DNA from 3 places in the Rhodococcus sp. OS5 genome. Region 2 is predicted to be linked to each of the others. Evidence: riboswitches for the same ligand, from Rfam matches in the RefSeq annotation. Region 2 holds a riboswitch; each other region holds the start of a gene.

Region 1 (5,949 bases), 2.3 Mb from region 2:
TTCTCGATTTCACGTCCGCGTAGTAGGCCTGTGCGCTGGGTAAGTCGTAGGCAACCGAATAGATTGCCTCGGCGCGACGCGCCGCCAGATCGCGGCCCTGCTCGGACGCCCCGGCCTGGAACAACACCGGCCGGCCTTGCGGGGAGCGCGGAACCGTCAACGGCCCGTCCACCCGAAAATGTTTGCCGTCGTGATCGATTCGAGAAATCCTGTTTGCGTCGGCAAAACGCCCCGACCGGTCGAGAATCAGCGCGTCTTCCGACCATGAATCCCACAATGCGAGGGCCACTTCGACAAATTCGTCGGCTCGTTCGTATCGGGATGCGTGATCGGGCATCGCCTCGAGTCCGTGGTTGCGCGCCTCCTGGTCGAACATCGAGGTCACGACGTTCCAGCCGGCCCGTCCGCCGCTGATGTGGTCGAGCGAGGCCAACAGTCGCGCCGCGTGAAACGGCGTGTAGAAAGTGGTGGAAATGGTGGTCACCAGGCCGATGTCCGCTGTCGCTCGTGCCATGGCAGTCAATGCGGTGATCGGCTCGAGAAACCACGACGCACCCGACTCGGGTTCGCGAACACTGTGACCGTCAGCGAAGAAGACGGCGTCCAGCTTGCCGCGTTCGGCGATCTGGGCGAGCGACTCGTAATACGTTATGTCGCCGAGACTTTCGACCGGTGAGTCGCGATGACGCCATGCCGCACTGTGATGTCCGCAACCGAGCAGGAACGCACCTATCCGCAGCTGTGCGCCCATCAGTTCTTGACGAGTCCGCCGTCGACAACCAGGTTCTGGCCGGTCACGGCCCGCGACCATGGGGAGGCGAAAAAGAGTGCAGCGTCGGCAAATTCGTCCGGCGTGGTGACTCGGCGCAGGGGAGTGCTTGCCGCGATCATGTCGAACACGGCTTCCGGTGTTGCGGCGCTCGCATCGGTGGTGCGGAGCAAGCCGCCCGAGACCATGTTGACTGTGATCCCGTCCGGACCGAGGTCGGCGGACAGCGTCCGTGTCAGTGCCAACAGTGCGGCCTTGGCAGCGGTGTAGTCGTGGTACGGAACTACCGGATTCTGGACCAGATTGGTTCCGACAGTGATGATTCGGCCGAAGCCGAGTTCGCGCATGCCTGGTAGCGCTGCCTGGGTGGTATTGAGTGTTCCGGCAACAGCTCCGCGTAGTTGAGAGTCGAAGTCGGCCCAGGTGATCGTGTCCGCGTTCGGCCGTGCATCGCCGTTGAACGAGAAGTCGACCAGTGCATTGTCGACCACGGTCGAGATCGGTGCGTCGAATCTCTCGCGTGCAGCGGAGAACAACTGGTCGACGGAACTGCGGTCCGTCACGTCCGCCTGGACTGCGAAGGTGCGATCCTCACCCAGTTCGGCGACCAGGGCCTCGGCGGCATCGCGGCTCTTGTTGTAGTTCACGATTACGCGGGCGCCCGAGCGGGAGAATGCTCGGCTCAGTGCGGCGCCGAGCCCGCGGGCGCCACCGGTGATCAGAACGATCTGCTCGTCGAGGTTCAATGCGCGCTGAAATTGCTGTTCGGTCACGTCGACATCCCTCCGCCAGTGCTAACTGGTCAGGTTCATCGGGTCTGATCTCAGCCGACTTTTTCGGCACCCCGTGTCACCGTCCATCAGACCACGTGAGGTGAATCGTCCTGAACGCCGGGTGCGTTGTAACGGCCGGCGCGATGAGTTTTCGATCGCGCGGGAGTCGTAATTGCAAGCGAAGTGGCAACCGGCCGCTCGCCTTCGCCCCAGGAGATTCCGATGACCACCCAGCCCGTCCACACTGTTTCCGGTAACGCCACGACGACGACACCTTCGGCCACGGCTCGCAAGCTCGGATACGTCCTGAGTGGGCTGTTCGTCGTTTTCATGCTCTTCGACGGCATCATCCACATTCTCAACCTTCAGACAGTCAAGGATGCGTCGGCTGAACTTGGGTTGCCGGACTCGCTGGCATTGACGGCTGGGGTGGTGCAACTGATCTGCCTTGCGCTGTACGTGATTCCGCGAACGTCGATACTCGGCGCGATTCTGCTCACCGGTTACCTGGGGGGAGCGGTGTTGACCAACCTTCGAGCTGAACAGCCTCTGCTGAGCACGACCCTGTTTGCCGTCTACACCGGAATCGTCATGTGGGCGGGACTGTATCTCCGGGACGAGAAGGTTCGCGAGATCATCCCGCTGCGTCGGGCCTGAAATAGGCCCCGAGGGGGTTGCGTGGGACGCGGTGTCCCATTATGTTTGACCTCATTCAAGTCCGTCGACTGCAATCGACGGACTGGCCGTGAGGAGACACCGATGGCTCGGTCAGCGTCGATCGAAGTGGAAAAGCCGTACCACCAGGTACTGCAGACTTTGTCCGAGGGCTCAGTTGCCCGCAGTTTCGATCCCTATCTCGACATCGACTGGGATTCACCAGAGTTCGCGATCGATCCGCATGATCCGAGATGGGTGCTCTCGTCCGTGTCGGACCCCCTCGGGGCGACGCAGTGGTACCAGGATCAGTCGTTGGAGCGTCGAATCGCCATGGGAATGTGGCGTCAGGCGAACGTGACCAAGGTGGGTTCGGCCTTCGAGAGCATCTTGATCCGGGGAATGCTGCAATACATCATGGCGCTACCCAACCAGTCGCCTGAGTTTCGGTACTGCCTGCACGAGATGACCGAAGAGTGCAATCACATCCAGATGTTCCAGGAACTCGTCAATCGCATGGACATCGACGTGCCGGGTATGCGTCCGATGTTCCGGCGACTGTCGCCGATCATCGGAGTGCTGGGAGCAAAGTTCCCGGTCATCTTCTTCATCGGCATTCTGGCTGGTGAAGAACCGATCGACCACTTCCAGAAGGATCTCATCCGTGAGGGTAAGGACACGCCGCCGGCGATGCTCCGCACCATGGAGATCCACATCGCCGAAGAAGCGAGACACATCTCGTTTGCTCACGAGTTCCTGCGCAATCACGTCCCCAGACTCAGTCGTACGAGTCGAGCCATCACATCGGTCGCCTTCCCCGGCGCGATGCGTTGGCTTGCGGGTGAAATCATGTCACCGCCAAAGGAATTCGCCGAAGAATTCGGAATCCCGGACGAGGTGATGAAGAGCGCCTTCTGGGGGAGCCCGCATTCACGCCGCATCCTGGGTAACTACTTCGGCGAAATGCGAGCCCTGGCAGACGAACTCGGATTGATGAATCCGGTGTCGAAGCGTGCGTGGCGAAAGCTGCGCATCGACGGCGACTACGCCCGCTACCGCGGCGAGCCGAAGCGTTCCGACAAGACCCGGATCTAGTCCGGCCGCGAAGTTCCTCCGTCGGAGGACACCAGCTCGGCTATGAGCGTGGACAATTCGACATGGGGATCGATCTGTAGTCCGCTCGAGCGGGCAACGCCGTCGAACATGTACCAGGTGTATTTCGCGAGGTCGGCGACGATCTCTTCGCGGCTCGGTTTCGGATCGGTGCTTCGGACCCAGTGGGTGAGCGTGCCCTCGACCATTGTCACCACTGCGAACGGTAGTGAATCGAAGGGTGAGGAGTCGATCCCCACGGATCGACCGACTTCGGTGATAGTGGTGCGGGCGGAGTCGGCGATTGTGGCCTTCAGACTGCTGATCGCGTCGATGCTCTCGTCGTCGTAGTCGGTGGGGCCGGTACCCATGAACTCGTGAATCCGCGGATGCTCGGTGATCCACTCGGCGACGGCGCTGATGGTTCGGGTCAGGATCTGGTCGAGAGTGCCTACCGAAATGCTCATCGAAGCATCCAGGGCCGCCGCAAATTGGCCGAGCACAAACGCTCGCACTCGTCGATCGAGGTCGTCTCGGCCGCTGAATTGGCGGTACACCACCGACTTGGCGAGGCCGGCACGATCGGCGATCTGCTGGACGGACACCTCGGCACCTGCCGCACGCTCTTCGATCAGTTCGACCGCCGAGGTGAGTATCCGTTTCTGACGCTCGGAGTTGTGTCGCTCCCACCGCGCTTCGCGACCGGTCAACTCTGCAGTGACAGGTTGCACAATTGCGTCGCTCGGCATCGCGCCAGTCTATCCGGACGGACCTGCCGTGTTTCCGACTTGTCATCGGGCGCGGCATCGGGATCGGTCGTCGGTACAACGTGGGACACTGGTCGAGTGAGGTTGTATCGAGACACGGCGGTGGTGCTGCGCCTGCACAAACTGGGCGAAGCCGACCACATCGTCACGTTGCTCACCCGTCAGTTCGGGTTGGTACGTGCCGTGGCCAAAGGTGTCCGCCGAACCACCTCCAAATTCGGTGCCAGACTCGAACCGTTTGCTCACATCGACGTGCAACTACTTCCGGGCAAGAATCTCGACATCATCACTCAGGTGCAGACGGTCGACGCATTCGCCACCGACATCGTCGACGACTACAGCCGGTACACCACGGCCTGCGCCGTACTCGAAACTGCCGAGCGGTTGGCCGGCGAGGAACGCGCGCCGGCCCCGCAGCTTCAGCGATTGACGGTGGGAGCACTGCGTGCGATCGCCGAGCAGGCACGACCGGTCGAGTTCGTGCTCGACGCGTTCTTGTTGAGAGCCATGGGCTATGCGGGTTGGGCGCCTGCCCTCGAAGAGTGCGCCCGCTGCAGTGCTCCTGGACCGCACCGGGCCTTTCATGTCGCCGCAGGCGGAGCCGTGTGTACCTATTGCCGCCCGGCGGGTGCTGCGACGCCGTCGCCCGGAGTGCTCGACTTGATGGAAGCCCTGCTCCGAGGGGAGTGGGAGGGTACCGATTCGGCGCCCGCGACGCTGCGGACGCAAGCCAGCGGACTGGTCGCGGCACACCTGCAGTGGCATCTCGAGCGCCAATTGCGGACGTTGCCGCTGATCGAGCGTTCGAGGCCGCATGCAGCCGTCGAGGTCGACTTGCCCGTGAGGCAGGATGGAACACGTGATTCGACGACGCGAACCGCGAACTCCGCTTGATTCTGCTGCTGACCGGGTGATCCGACCACCGGACCCACATCCGTCCGGGGCGACCCCGCCGATCCTGCAGACCGAACTGATCCCGCGCCACGTCGCTTTGGTGATGGACGGCAACGGACGATGGGCGCAGGAGCGCGGTCTGCCCCGAACCGCCGGGCACGAACGCGGCGAAGCTGTCCTGATGGACACCGTCTGCGGGTGCATCGAGATGGGTGTCGAGTGGCTCTCCGCTTACGCCTTCTCCACCGAGAACTGGAAGCGCAGTCCCGACGAGGTTCGATTCCTGATGGGCTTCAACCGTGATGTCATCCGCCGTCGACGCGACGAGATGAACGAAATGGGTGTGCGTGTTCGCTGGGCCGGTCGTAAGCCACGCCTGTGGGCCAGCGTGATCAAGGAACTCGAGATCGCCGAAGAACTGACCAAGAACAACACCGTCATGAACTTGACCATGTGTGTGAACTACGGCGGCCGGGCCGAAATTGCCGATGCGGTAAAGGAAATCGCGAAGCGTGTCGCGGCCGGTGAGATCAATCCGGACAAGATCACCGAGGCGACGGTTGCCAAGTACCTCGACGAACCCGACATGCCCGACGTCGATCTCTTCCTGCGTCCGTCGGGGGAACAGCGGACGTCCAATTTCTTGATCTGGCAATCCGCCTACGCCGAAATGGTGTACCAGGAGAAGCTGTTTCCCGATTTCGACCGCCGCGACCTTTGGGCCGCCTGCGTCGAGTACGCCTCACGTGACCGTAGATTCGGTGGCGTCAAATGACAGGGGAGAACATGACCGACACCACCGACGAAGCAGCCCGCCTACAAGAACGCGCGGCCGCCTCGCTGGCGCATTTCGTGACGGTCGATGTGGCTGCCGACGGATCACTGGGTTTCCAGTACTCCGGCGCGCTGTGTTCCATCCAGGCGATGAATCTGTCCGAGGGTCTGGACGTGCTGTCCATGACGTGCGTTCTCGCATGGGACCGACCGGTCAGCGCGGCAC
Region 2 (5,949 bases):
GATGCGCCTGGCGCCGGCATCGAGCAGCTCTGGCAGACGTTCTTCGTCGATGCCGCCGATCGCGAACCAGGGCCGCGGCGGTGCGGCGTCGGCGGTCGATCGAACCAGTTCCAAACCGGACGCACTTCGATTCGGTTTGGTCGGTGTCGCCCAGACCGGCCCGGTACAGAAGTAGTCGACGCCCTCTTCGATGGCGGCCAAACTCGCCTGCGCGCGACTGCTCGTCGAACGGCCGATGACTACGTCTTCACCGACAACGGTTCGCGCGTAGGGGACGGGAATGTCGTTCTGGCCGAGGTGGAGGATGTCGGCGCCGGAAGCCATCGCGAGATCCGCGCGATCGTTGACGGCCAACAATGCGCCGTGGCGTCGCGCTGCGGTCGCGAGAATGCCCAGCGCCACCAGTTCGTCCTTGGCCTCGAGCGGGCCGAACTCGCGCTCACCGGCAGAGCCTTTGTCACGCAATTGGATGATGTCGACTCCGCCGGACAATGCTGCCTCGGCGAACTGCGCGAGGTCGCCTTTCTCGCGGCGCGCGTCGGTGCACAGGTACAGCCGTGCTGCTGCCAGGCGCTCGCGCCGGTCGATGTCGTTACTGGGATGTGTGGGGTGCACGGAGCAAACGGTAGCCTCTAGGGAGCAAGGTTCGACACGGGAGTCCTGAAACGTCGTCGTCACTTTTTGTCGTGACTGCGAGGTTCGTAGGGCTGAGAGGGGATCGCGACCAGATCCCGACCGTCAGACCTGACCCGGATCATGCCGGCGCAGGAAGTGGAGGTGGAGTTTCGTGAGTACACACGCTCGTACGGTGTCGGTTGTCGGCGGCGGTGTCATCGGTCTCGCTATCGCGTGGCGAGCAGCCCGCGACGGGTGGGCCGTTCGGTTGTACGACCCGTCCATTGGATCAGGTGCTTCGTGGGTGGCGGGCGGAATGCTTGCCCCGCTTTCCGAAGGCTGGCCGGGTGAAGAAACCGCGTTGACAATCGGTGCAGCGTCCCTGGAACGGTGGCCGACGTTCGGTGAGGAGCTCGGAAAATTCGGGCAATCGGTCTTCACCGCGGACAGCTCGCTGACGGTTGCACTCGACGCTGCCGACGCGCAGGACCTGCAGACCATCGCCGAGTGGGTGAGCTCGCAGGGGCACGAACTCGAAGTTCTCGGTCGCGCGCGCATCCGTGAACTCGAACCGATGCTGGGCCGGGGCATCCGGTCGGGGTTGATGGCTGTTGGTGAGTCCGCCGTCGACAACAGACTTCTGCTGGCGGCGTTGCAGAAGGCCTGTGCGGAATCCGGCGTCGAATTGATCGCGCGGGCCGTCGACGACCTCGCCGAACTCGATACCGATCAGATAGTGCTCACCGCCGGTATCGCGTCACCCAAGCTGTGGCCCGGGCTACCGGTACGCCCGGTCAAGGGCGAAATCCTTCGCTTGCGCAGTAGGCCTGGAGTCACCCCGGCGCCCAGCCGCACCATCCGCGGAAGCGTCCACGGGCGGCCCGCCTACCTCGTCCCGCGCGGTGACGGAATCGTCGTCGGCGCAACACAATACGAGTCTGGTGAGGACACACAGGTCACGATGGCCGGAGTACGGGACCTGATCAACGACGCCGAGGCACTGATGCCGGCGATCGGCGAATACGAACTGTACGAGTGCGCGGCAGGTCTGCGTCCCATGACGCCGGACAACCTGCCGTTGATCGGGCGCGTGTCCGATCGTGTTGTCGTCTCCACCGGGCACGGCCGCAACGGAGTCCTGCTGACGCCCGTCACCGCCGATGCGACGGTCGCGTTGCTGAACGGCACATCTTTGGTCGAGGTAAAAGGAACCGAACCCGAGCGGTTCGCAGTAGCTAAGGAAAATTCATGAGTGAGCAGGTCCCGATCGGGATCACCGTCAACGGCGAAGATCTCGAGTTCGATCGAGCAGTCACGGTGACCGAACTTCTGACGCACCTCGAGTTGCCGAGCAAAGGCATCGCCGTCGCCGTCGACGGTGCGCTCTTTCCTCGCGGGCGTTGGGACGAATCCGTCGGACGTGGTTGGGAAATCGAGATCCTCACGGCGGTGCAGGGTGGCTGAGCAGGACCTTCTCACTATCGCGGGCCGCAGTTTCGGTTCCCGGCTCATCACGGGGACAGGCGGCGCCGCCAACCTTGCGGTGCTCGAGGAAGCGCTTGTCGCCTCCGGTACCGAACTGACCACCGTCGCGATGCGGCGAGTCGACGCGGCAGGCGGCACCGGCGTTCTGGACCTGCTTCGTCGCCTCGGAATCGAACCGTTGCCGAACACCGCCGGGTGTCGGGGCGCCGCCGAAGCGGTCCTGACGGCGCAGTTGGCACGCGAAGCGCTCGAGACGAACTGGGTCAAACTCGAAGTCATCGCCGACGAGCGGACTCTGCTGCCCGACGCAATCGAACTCGTCTCCGCCGCAGAACAATTGGTGGACGACGGATTCACCGTCCTGCCGTACACGACGGACGATCCGGTGCTGGCGCTTCGCCTCGAAGAGGTCGGCTGCGCGGCAGTCATGCCGCTCGGTTCACCCATCGGGACAGGGCTGGGTATCGCGAATCCGCACAATATCGAGATGATCGTCGAGCGCGCCGGCGTGCCCGTCATCCTCGACGCCGGAATCGGAACGGCCAGCGACGCCACCCTTGCTATGGAGTTGGGCTGCGACGCCGTCCTACTTGCGACAGCGGTGACGCGGGCCAAGAATCCCGCGTTGATGGCGTCGGCGATGCGGCACGCAGTGGTAGCAGGTTTCGAAGCGCGTCACGCCGGCCGGATTCCCAAGCGGTTCTGGGCCCAAGCATCGTCCTGACGGACCATTTCCGGGTGTTTTCTCAGGGTTATGCCCGGATTGTCCGGCTTCGTGTCCTACCTGAGTACCACTCGGAACTAGACCTGTGGCCGATGTGCTGGTCATTGCCGGTAGGGCAAAGTTCTCCTCATGATTGAACTGAGGGGATTGACCAAGGTTTACGGACCGACGAAAGCGGTGGACGACTTGTCGTTCACGGTCAAGCCGGGCATCGTGACGGGCTTCCTGGGCCCGAACGGTGCCGGTAAGTCGACGACGATGCGGATGATCCTGGGTTTGGATCAGCCGACGTCGGGTGCGGCGTTGATCGAGGGCAAGCCGTACCGCGAGCTCAAGACGCCATTGCGGACTGTCGGTGCGTTGTTGGATGCGAAGTGGGTGCACCCCAATCGCAGTGCGCGGGCGCATCTGCAGTGGATGGCTGCTTCGAACGGGATCCCGAAGTCCCGCGTCGACGAGGTGCTCGGGTTGGTCGGATTGTCCGAGGTGGCGGGCAAGAAGGCAGGCGGGTTCTCGCTCGGTATGTCGCAGCGTCTGGGGTTGGCGGGTGCGCTGTTGGGGGATCCGAAGGTGTTGTTGTTCGACGAGCCGGTCAACGGTCTCGATCCGGAGGGCATCGTCTGGATTCGTAAGTTCATGCAGCGGTTGGCGGCCGAGGGCCGCACGGTGTTGGTGTCGAGTCACCTCCTGTCGGAGATGGCGCTCACGGCGGAGCAGTTGGTGGTGATCGGTCGGGGTCGGTTGATTTCGGATTCGACGGTCGCGGAGTTCGTGGATCGTTCGTCGGAGTCGACGGTGCGGGTGCGCAGCCCTCAGCTCGATGCGTTGCGCAGTGTGTTGCTCTCGCAGGGGCTGACGGTGCGTGAAGACGGTTCCGGTGTTGCCCCGGCATTGGTGGTGGTGGATTCGACCACCGATGTGATCGGTGGTTTGGCTGGTTCGCAGGGGATCGTGTTGTACGAGTTGGCTTCTCAGCAGGGGTCGCTCGAGGATGCGTTCATGAAGTTGACCGGGGACGATGTCCAGTACCACGCATCCGGTATCGATCCGGGTGTCGGTGCACACCACGCAAATACACAGCAGGCAAACACGCAGCAGGCTATGGGAGGTGCACTGTAATGGCTGTTCTCAGTGCTGAACGTATCAAGATCACCACGACCAAGTCGCCGCTGTGGTGCTCGGTCATCATCGTCGTGCTCGCGCTCGGCTTCGCGGCCATCATGGGCGCGGTTGCCAAGTCGGCTCTGACGTCCTCCGACGTCCAGGGAGCACCGGACCTCGACACCGCCGTTGCCACGGCCGGCATCTCGGGTTTCGGAATCATGGTTCTCATGATCATGGCGGCCCTCGCGGTCACCAGTGAGTACCGCTTCGGGACCATCCGCACCACCTTCCAGGCCGTTCCGAACCGTGCCTCGGTTCTGATCGCCAAAGCCGGCCTCATCGGTGCTTTCGGTGCTGTACTGACATTTGTTCTCGCCTTCGGCGCGTACGCCATGGCCAAGGCCATCGCCGGTACCGAGGCGAGTGCCGGATTGACCCTGTCGAGCGGCAGTGACTGGCGCGCGATCTACGGCATCCCGATCTACGCCTTCCTGTGCGTGATTCTCGCTGTCGGCGTCGGATCGATCATTCGCCAGTCGGCCGGCGCAATTGCGTTGCTCCTGCTCTGGCCGCTGCTCATCGAGAGCCTGTTCGGACTGTTCGGCAGCTTCGGCGAGAAGATCACCCCGTTCCTGCCGTTCGCGAATGCAAACCACTTCCTCAGTGCGAGCAGCGGTGGCGTCGACTTCCACTGGGGACCCTGGGGCAGCCTGATCTACTTCGCGGCCTTCGTTCTGGTGATTTTCGGAGCAAGTATCGTCATCGTGAATCGTCGCGACGCCTGATCTTGTCGCTCCCTCGGTAGGTGTTGTCGGGAGACCTACCGAGAACCAGGAGTGACAGCAGAGTAGGGACCCAGTACGAAAAACCATTCGTACTGGGTCCCTTTCCTGTGCTTCGGCCGATATCCTCCGAAGATGAGACTCTTCGGTGTGGTTGTGGTCGCAATGGCTGGAGCACTCGTGGTGAGTGGATGCTCGTCGGGAAGTGAAGCGGCCGTCCCGACAGACCCGGTTGCATTCTCCGAGACCGTCACGGTCGACGCCGTGACCGGGCATCTGGAGCAACTCGAGAAGATCGCCGCCAACAACGAGGGCAATCGATCGGCCGGTACCCCCGGCTATGACGCCAGTGTCGACTACGTGGCAAACCTGCTCGAAGACAAGGGTTTCGAGGTCAGCACCCCGGAATTCGACTTCAGCTCCTTCGATCCCGGCACCGAATCCCTGAAAGCCGCTGACGGCTCCGATGTTCCGGTGCGGGCGCTGACATATTCCACCTCCACGGGACCGACCGGAATCACGGCGCGTCTGGTGGCGATTCCCGCCGACGAGACCCCCGGTTGCGAGGCCACCGACTACGACGGCCGCGACGTGAACGGTGCAATCGTGCTGGTCACCCGTGGAGTGTGCCCGTTCGGCGACAAGCAGAAGATCGCCGCTGACCGCGGCGCGGCAGCGCTGTTGGTTGCCAACAACGAGGACGCAATGCTGGGCGGGGCAACTTTGGGTGAACCCGAAGATGCCCGCATCCCGACCGGTGGGGTGAGCAAGGCGTCGGGCGAGGCTCTTGCCGCAGCGCCCGGAGACCTCACGCTGATTCTCGACACGTCGACGGAAACGACGAAGTCGCGCAACGTGATTGCGCAGACCAAGACCGGCGCGACCGACAACGTGGTTGTCGTGGGCGCCCACCTGGACAGTGTGCCGGAAGGTCCCGGAATCAACGACAACGGAAGCGGCACCGCAGCCGTGCTGGAAACCGCGCTGCAGATGGGAAGCGCACCAAGCATCGAGAATGCCGTGCGTTTCGCTTTCTGGGGAGCGGAAGAAGTGGGATTGGTCGGCTCCACCCGCTACGTCGAGGGTCTGAGCGATCAGGAACGGGCCGACATCGCCCTGTACCTGAATTTCGACATGCTCGGTTCGCCCAACGCCGGATACCTGGCTTACGACGGCGACAACTCGGATGCCGTCGGGGAGGGGCCCGGGCCCGAGGGGTCGGCGGGCATCGAGCGCACC
Region 3 (5,949 bases), 2.7 Mb from region 2:
GCGGGACGCGAATCCGTGTGGCGTAGAACACAAAAGGCCCTGGGTGCCGACGCGGACGTCGGCACCCAGGGCCAGGTCAAGCAGTGAATCAGGCGGGGATCGTCAGTACCTGACCGGCGTTGATGAGATCCGGGTTCGGGATGCCGTTTGCATCCGCGATGCGCTGGTACTGGTTGCCGTCACCGTAGAAACGCTCTGCGATCGCCCACAGGGTGTCGCCGCTTTCGACGGTGTAGCTCTGCGCTGCCGGAGCGGCGGGGGCAGGCTCGGGCTCGGGTGCCGGAGCGGGCTCCGGGGCAGCCTCGGCGGCCGGCGCTGCGATTGCAGTGTCCGAAGACCACAGAGCATTTCCGCCGACGGACAGAACGACGTTGCGATCGTCCTGAACCGAGAGGGAGGCACCGTCGTTGCCTGCGGTCTGCGATGCCCACACGGCGTCGGAGTCCTTGTAGATGACGAAGTTTCCGTCAGCCTGCACCTCGGCGCGGTTGGCGCCGGATCCGTTGGTGCCTGCGGCCCAAACAGCCTGTCCGCCCTCGGACAGAACCAGGTTGCCGTCGTCCTGCAAGGTGAGGGTGTATGCGCCGTTGTCGGACTTGAGTTCCTGGCCGACTCCGAGGCTCTGACCTGACTGCAGTGTGCTCACGCTGTCCCTTTCCAAATCTGTTGCGATGACTGTGCCTCCACGATTCCGCTTTACCGTCCAGTTACCTTCTGGCCGTTGGTCTCGTAGGCGACCGAGTGTACGTTACCGAAGAGTACAGAGAATTGTGCAGCGTTGACGGATTGCGTGTCGAGCGTTCGGATCTTGCTGATATTAAGGCGTTTTGGGCGAACGCGCCGCGACATCCTACGCGAAGTTGCACCGTTGCGATGCACTTTCTCTTGAACGGCAGGTGAAATCGGCGCGCTCTCAGCGCATTGTCAGTAACCGCTAGGGGTGTAGCGACTTGCGCGTCTCGTCGTGGAGTACCGCAAGCAGTTCACGCTCGACGTCGGCGAACTCGGGCGAGGTGATCATGTCCAGTTCGCGTGGCCTCGGCAAGGGAACGTCGACGACGCACCTGACCGTTGCCGGCCTCGCCGACAGAACGACCACGCGATCGGACAGATAGATCGCTTCACGAATATCGTGGGTGATCATCAGCACGGTCCACCGGTACTGCTGCCACACGTCTTGTAGCCAGGCCTGCATCTCGGTGCGGGTCAACGAGTCCAGTGCGCCGAACGGCTCGTCGAGCAGCAGGACAGGTTTGCCCTGAACAACGGTGCGCAGCATCGCCGCTCGCTGGCGCATGCCGCCGGACAGTTGTGACGGCCGGGCGTCCTCGAATCCGGACAGTCCGAACGCCGGGAACAACTCGCGAGCGCGCTCGCGTGCTTCCTTCTTGCCGACTCCCTGCACTTCCAAACCGAGGGCCGTGTTGTCCAGTACCGAACGCCAAGGGAACAGAAGATCTTTCTGCGGCATGTACGCGGTATGCACCTCGGTGGCTGGTTCGGATTCCGTTGCGCGCGTGCCCACACGGACCGAACCCGCGGTCGGGGATTCGAGCCCGGCCAGGACGTTGAAGATCGTGCTCTTTCCGCAGCCGCTCGGCCCGATCACCGACACGAATTCGCCCGCGTCGGCACCAAAGGACACCGAATCGAGCACGAGACGCGATTCTCCGGCCGTGTCGAACCTCTTGGTCAGGTCCTGGATTTCGACCACTGCATCCTCGACCATCGGGTCAGTCATGTCCGCGACCTTTCGTTCATCGCCCATGGTGCAACGATGCGCTCGATGGCGAACGTCAGCAAGTACAGCGTGACGCTGATCAACGCGGTCACCAGTACGGCCGCCAACACCAGGTCGGTGCGGAAGGAGTTCTTCTGGGTGCTCATGTAGATACCCAAACCGGAAGTAGCGCCGACGTATTCGGAGAACACCGCACCCACGACCGCATACGTGATGCCGATGCGCAGGGCAGTGAAGAATCGCGGAATTGCCGAAGGAAGGCGAACGTATCGGAACTCCTGCCAGCGAGTGCTGCCCATACTGCGCAGGAGAGCGCCCGCTTCCCGATCGGCCGCGGCAAATCCCTCGATGAGTCCGATGGTCATGGGGAAGAACGTCGCAAGGGCGATCACCAACACCTTCGGCAACAACCCGAAGCCGAACCAGATGATCATCAGCGGCGCGATGGCGATGATCGGCAGCGTCTGCGAGACGACAAAAAGTGGTACCAGCGCGCGTGACAACCACGGCGAAAAGTCCACGACCACAGCAAGAATCCAGGCCAACACCAATGAAACAGTGAAGCCGACCAACGTGACCTGCAATGTCGACCAGGCGTGGCCGGAGATGATCTCGCGGTTGTCCCACCCCTGGGACAGAACGCGCCCCGGAGACGGAAGTACTTGCGGCCGAATCCCACTGATCTCGACGTAGATCTGCCACGCCGCCACGAGGAGCAGCACCACGGCGAGCGCGGGAAGCGCCCGCCGCATGGTCGAGACCAACCGTCCGCTCACGTCAGGACGCGTCGAGATACTCATTGGTGAAGTACTCCGACCAGTCCGGCTTCTGGGTCAACGGCTTCCCGTCGGGTCCGGCGAGCAATCCGTTCTCGAAGAGGAATCCCGAATAACCCGACCAGGTTTCGAGATTCTGGGCGCCCACAACACCGTTGGCGTCTTTCATGTAGTCGGCGGCGAGCATCCGCTGACTCTCACGCACGAGGTCTTCGTCGGTGAATGCTCCGGGGTTCGCGTCGATGAGATCCTGCGCGGCCTGGTCCGGGTTGTCGGCAGCAGTCTGATATCCGCGTTGAACGGCTTTGACGAACTTGCGTGCCTCGTCGGGATGGTCCTTCAACCACTGCTGGTTGCCGTTGATCACGATCGAATACGCATCGGGGAAGCCGTAATCGGTGTACTGGAAGTACCGCATCGGAGTTCCGTTTCGCTCCGCTTCGAGGCCTTCCCAAGCAAAGTAGGAGACGGTGAAGTCTGCCTGGCCCGAGTACACGGCTTCGTACGCGGAAGTTCCGAGCGTGACCGTCGTGAAGTTCCCGGTCCCGCCGTCGTTGCGGATGATCTGCTGCAGCGTTTCGACTTCGCCGGGATCACCGAACCCGGCGTACGTCTTCCCGTCGAGATCACGTGGGCGCGTGATGTCCGCACGATCCGCCTTCACGCCGATGCCGGTGGCGCGGTGCTGAAGTGGCGCGATGACGGACGTCGTGGCGGCGCCGGCTGCACGGGCGAACGTGGCCTGACTCTGTGTGCTGATGCCGAACTCGGCATTGCCGGCATCGACCAGGGTGTCGGGCGAGGTGTTGTTGTACGGCAGGATCGAGACGTCCAGGCCGGCGTCCTCGAAGTAGCCCTCTTGGAGTGCTACGTACAAACCGGTGTGGTTCGTGTTCGGTGTCCAGTCGAGTGCGAACCGAATGGTCCCGTCGGAAGAGCCGGTGTGAGAGGCGCATCCGGTCAGAACTGTGAACGCGGCTGCGATCGCGGCAGACGTGGCAAGCGTGCGGCGCAGCGCCGCAAACGACATCACGACGCCGGCCAAGGCTGCTGGTGGAGTGCGGAATCCCAGAACATCAGCTCATAGCGGCTGGCGATGCGGAATGCTTCGCTCATCGCCTCACGCTCTGTCTCGGTGGCAGCTTCGGCCGCAGCATCGACCAGTACGCGGGCCTGCGCCACCGACTCGTGGAATTCGGGTGCGTCGTAGGTCGTGACCCACTGTGCGTACGGATGCGACGGATCGGCGTCGAGTACCTCGCGCGCTGAAGCGGCAAGATCGCGGCCGACCTCGGCGTAGATCCAGAAGCAGGGGAGTACTGCCGCTGCGGAGACCGGGTAAGGCGCAGTTGCTGCAGTCGCCGTCAGATACGAGACGTATCCCAGGCAGGCCTGCGAATGCTCGAGCCTTCCCGATCCCGCTGGAAGAATTCCACCGGTGAGAAGTCCGTCGTGAAGCGCAGATTCCACTGTCGCTGCCGTGGACGCGGAATTCGACCAGAAGCCCGCGGACTGCGGATCCGGGGAATGGGCCGCGACCAGGGACAACGCTTTCGAATACCCCTCGAGATAAAGCTTGTCTTGCTCGATGTACGTGCGGAACGCGTCGAGAGGCAATGTTCCGTCGCCGAGGCGGCGGAGGAACTCCAGTGAGTCGATCGACTCGCGGAGGGCCTTCGTCTCGGCCCAGAGTCGATCTGTGAACCGATCCGTCGACGGCGCTGTGGCCACCGAGTTTTCGGCAGAATTGTATGCAGGCTGCGTAGTAGCCATGACATCCCTTCGTCAGCATTACCTGATCAGGTTCCCGGGTGTGTTCTCAGCCCCGCCCATGCGGAGCACCCCGTGTCAGAACTAGGCGACCTTAACACCGAGGGGTTGCGTACTCGGCGCACACCCGTCCGAGATTGGTAGGTTTGGTCTTGATTGCCACACGCGCGGGTCGGGAGGGGATTCAGACATGGAGACCGACGTTCGACCAAATCTCGGCGAGGACGGAACTCTGGTGATCCGGGCGCGAGGCGGAGAAGCCCGCGGGTATCCGGATGGCGGTGTATTCGCGTGGAAGGGCATGCCCTACGCAGCGGCGCCGGTGGGTGAGCGGAGGTTCCGAGCGCCACAACCCACACAGCCGTGGGACGGGGTGCGCGACTGTCGTGAGTTCGGGCCGATCGCGCCGCAAGGCCAGAGTCCGGCGGTTCCGATCGATCGGGCCTTCAAAATCGACGAGGACTGCCTGTCGATCAACGTCTGGGCCCCGCGACCCGACGGCACGCCGCGACCGGTGATGGTGTGGATTCACGGCGGCGCCTACTGCCTCGGATCCGCCGCCCAAACGATCTACGACGGCCGTCATCTGGCTGAAACCGGCGACGTCGTTCTCGTCTCCTTCAACTATCGTGTCGGCGCACTCGGATTCCTGGACCTGTCTGCATTCTCCACCGCGGATACTGTTTTCGAATCGAACTGTGGTCTGCGAGACCAGATTGCGGCACTCGAATGGGTTCGAGACAACATCGACGCCTTCGGTGGTGACCCGAGTGCGGTGACCGTGTTCGGGGAGTCCTCCGGCGCAGGATCCATCACGACGCTCATGACCTGTCCGAGCGCCGAAGGTCTGTTCCATCGTGCGATTGCCCAGAGTCCGCCCGCGACCTCCGTCTACGGGGCCGAGCGCGCCAAGACCGTGGCGGAGCGGTTTCTCGAACTGCTCTCGATCGACCCCGAAGACGCAGGCGATCTGCTGACCACGGATCTGGAACTGCTCGTCAAGGCAAGCGATGATTTGGTCAACGAAATTCCGACCCGGATTCCGGGAACTTTGGCGATGGCACCCGTTGTCGATCGCGATCTGGTGCCGCACTACCCGGTTGCGGCTTTCCAGAAGGGTTACGCGCACCGAATCCCACTGATCATCGGTTCCAACAAGGACGAGGCGTCGATCTTCAAGTTCATGAAGTCTCCGCTGATGCCGGTGAGTGCGCAGTCCGTCGAGGCAATGCTCCAATTACTGGCCGACGATCACCCCGACATCTCCGCGACCAAACTTGCCGAGATCATGTCGGCTTACCCTGACCATGCGAAACCGAGTGGCGCGCTGGCGCTTTCACGGGACGCGGCGTTTCGCATGCCGACCCTCTGGATCGCAGACGCGCACTGCAGGCATTCCCCTACGTGGGTCTACCGCTTCGATCACGCGACGCCGATGCTCAAGGCGGCGCGGATCGGCGCGGGCCACGCGACCGAATTACCTTATGTATTCGGCAATTTCGGAACCCTGAACGTCGACCCCACGTTCTGGCTCGGCGGTCGGAAGGCCGCGATGGAGGTGGCCGGCCGTATCCAACGGCGATGGTTGGCCTTCGCCAGGCATGCCGTGCCGGCGGCCCTCGACGGCTCGAAGCACTGGGCGCCGTACGAGGAAGAGAAGCG

Evidence for each region. A riboswitch is a leader RNA that binds a small molecule or an ion and turns the genes downstream of it on or off. The one in region 2 is predicted to bind thiamine pyrophosphate.
Region 1: linked by a shared signal. The riboswitch ahead of ACVZUB_RS18310 (3-oxoacyl-ACP reductase) and the one ahead of thiO (glycine oxidase ThiO) in region 2 are both predicted to bind thiamine pyrophosphate.
Region 3: linked by a shared signal. The riboswitch ahead of ACVZUB_RS19795 (TenA family protein) and the one ahead of thiO (glycine oxidase ThiO) in region 2 are both predicted to bind thiamine pyrophosphate.

What each region holds. Positions count from the first base shown of each region.
Region 1 covers NZ_CM166368.1:3,922,802-3,928,750, reverse strand. Annotated here, with positions in the region: gene ACVZUB_RS18315 (LLM class flavin-dependent oxidoreductase) at 1-751, opposite strand, end outside; gene ACVZUB_RS18310 (3-oxoacyl-ACP reductase) at 751-1,515, opposite strand; TPP riboswitch at 1,533-1,626, opposite strand; gene ACVZUB_RS18305 (DoxX family protein) at 1,765-2,199, shown strand; gene ACVZUB_RS18300 (AurF N-oxygenase family protein) at 2,302-3,291, shown strand; gene ACVZUB_RS18295 (TetR/AcrR family transcriptional regulator) at 3,288-4,037, opposite strand; gene recO (DNA repair protein RecO) at 4,134-4,949, shown strand; gene ACVZUB_RS18285 (isoprenyl transferase) at 4,906-5,724, shown strand; gene ACVZUB_RS18280 (YbjN domain-containing protein) at 5,721-5,949, shown strand, end outside.
Region 2 covers NZ_CM166368.1:1,577,120-1,583,068, forward strand. Annotated here, with positions in the region: gene thiE (thiamine phosphate synthase) at 1-615, opposite strand, end outside; TPP riboswitch at 642-788, shown strand; gene thiO (glycine oxidase ThiO) at 788-1,867, shown strand; gene thiS (sulfur carrier protein ThiS) at 1,864-2,079, shown strand; gene thiG (thiazole synthase) at 2,072-2,824, shown strand; gene ACVZUB_RS07410 (ABC transporter ATP-binding protein) at 2,954-3,943, shown strand; gene ACVZUB_RS07415 (ABC transporter permease) at 3,943-4,713, shown strand; gene ACVZUB_RS07420 (M20/M25/M40 family metallo-hydrolase) at 4,846-5,949, shown strand, end outside.
Region 3 covers NZ_CM166368.1:4,251,984-4,257,932, reverse strand. Annotated here, with positions in the region: gene ACVZUB_RS19815 (LysM peptidoglycan-binding domain-containing protein) at 89-646, opposite strand; gene ACVZUB_RS19810 (ABC transporter ATP-binding protein) at 935-1,729, opposite strand; gene ACVZUB_RS19805 (ABC transporter permease) at 1,738-2,541, opposite strand; gene ACVZUB_RS19800 (ABC transporter substrate-binding protein) at 2,519-3,547, opposite strand; gene ACVZUB_RS19795 (TenA family protein) at 3,547-4,290, opposite strand; TPP riboswitch at 4,278-4,373, opposite strand; gene ACVZUB_RS19790 (carboxylesterase/lipase family protein) at 4,478-5,949, shown strand, end outside.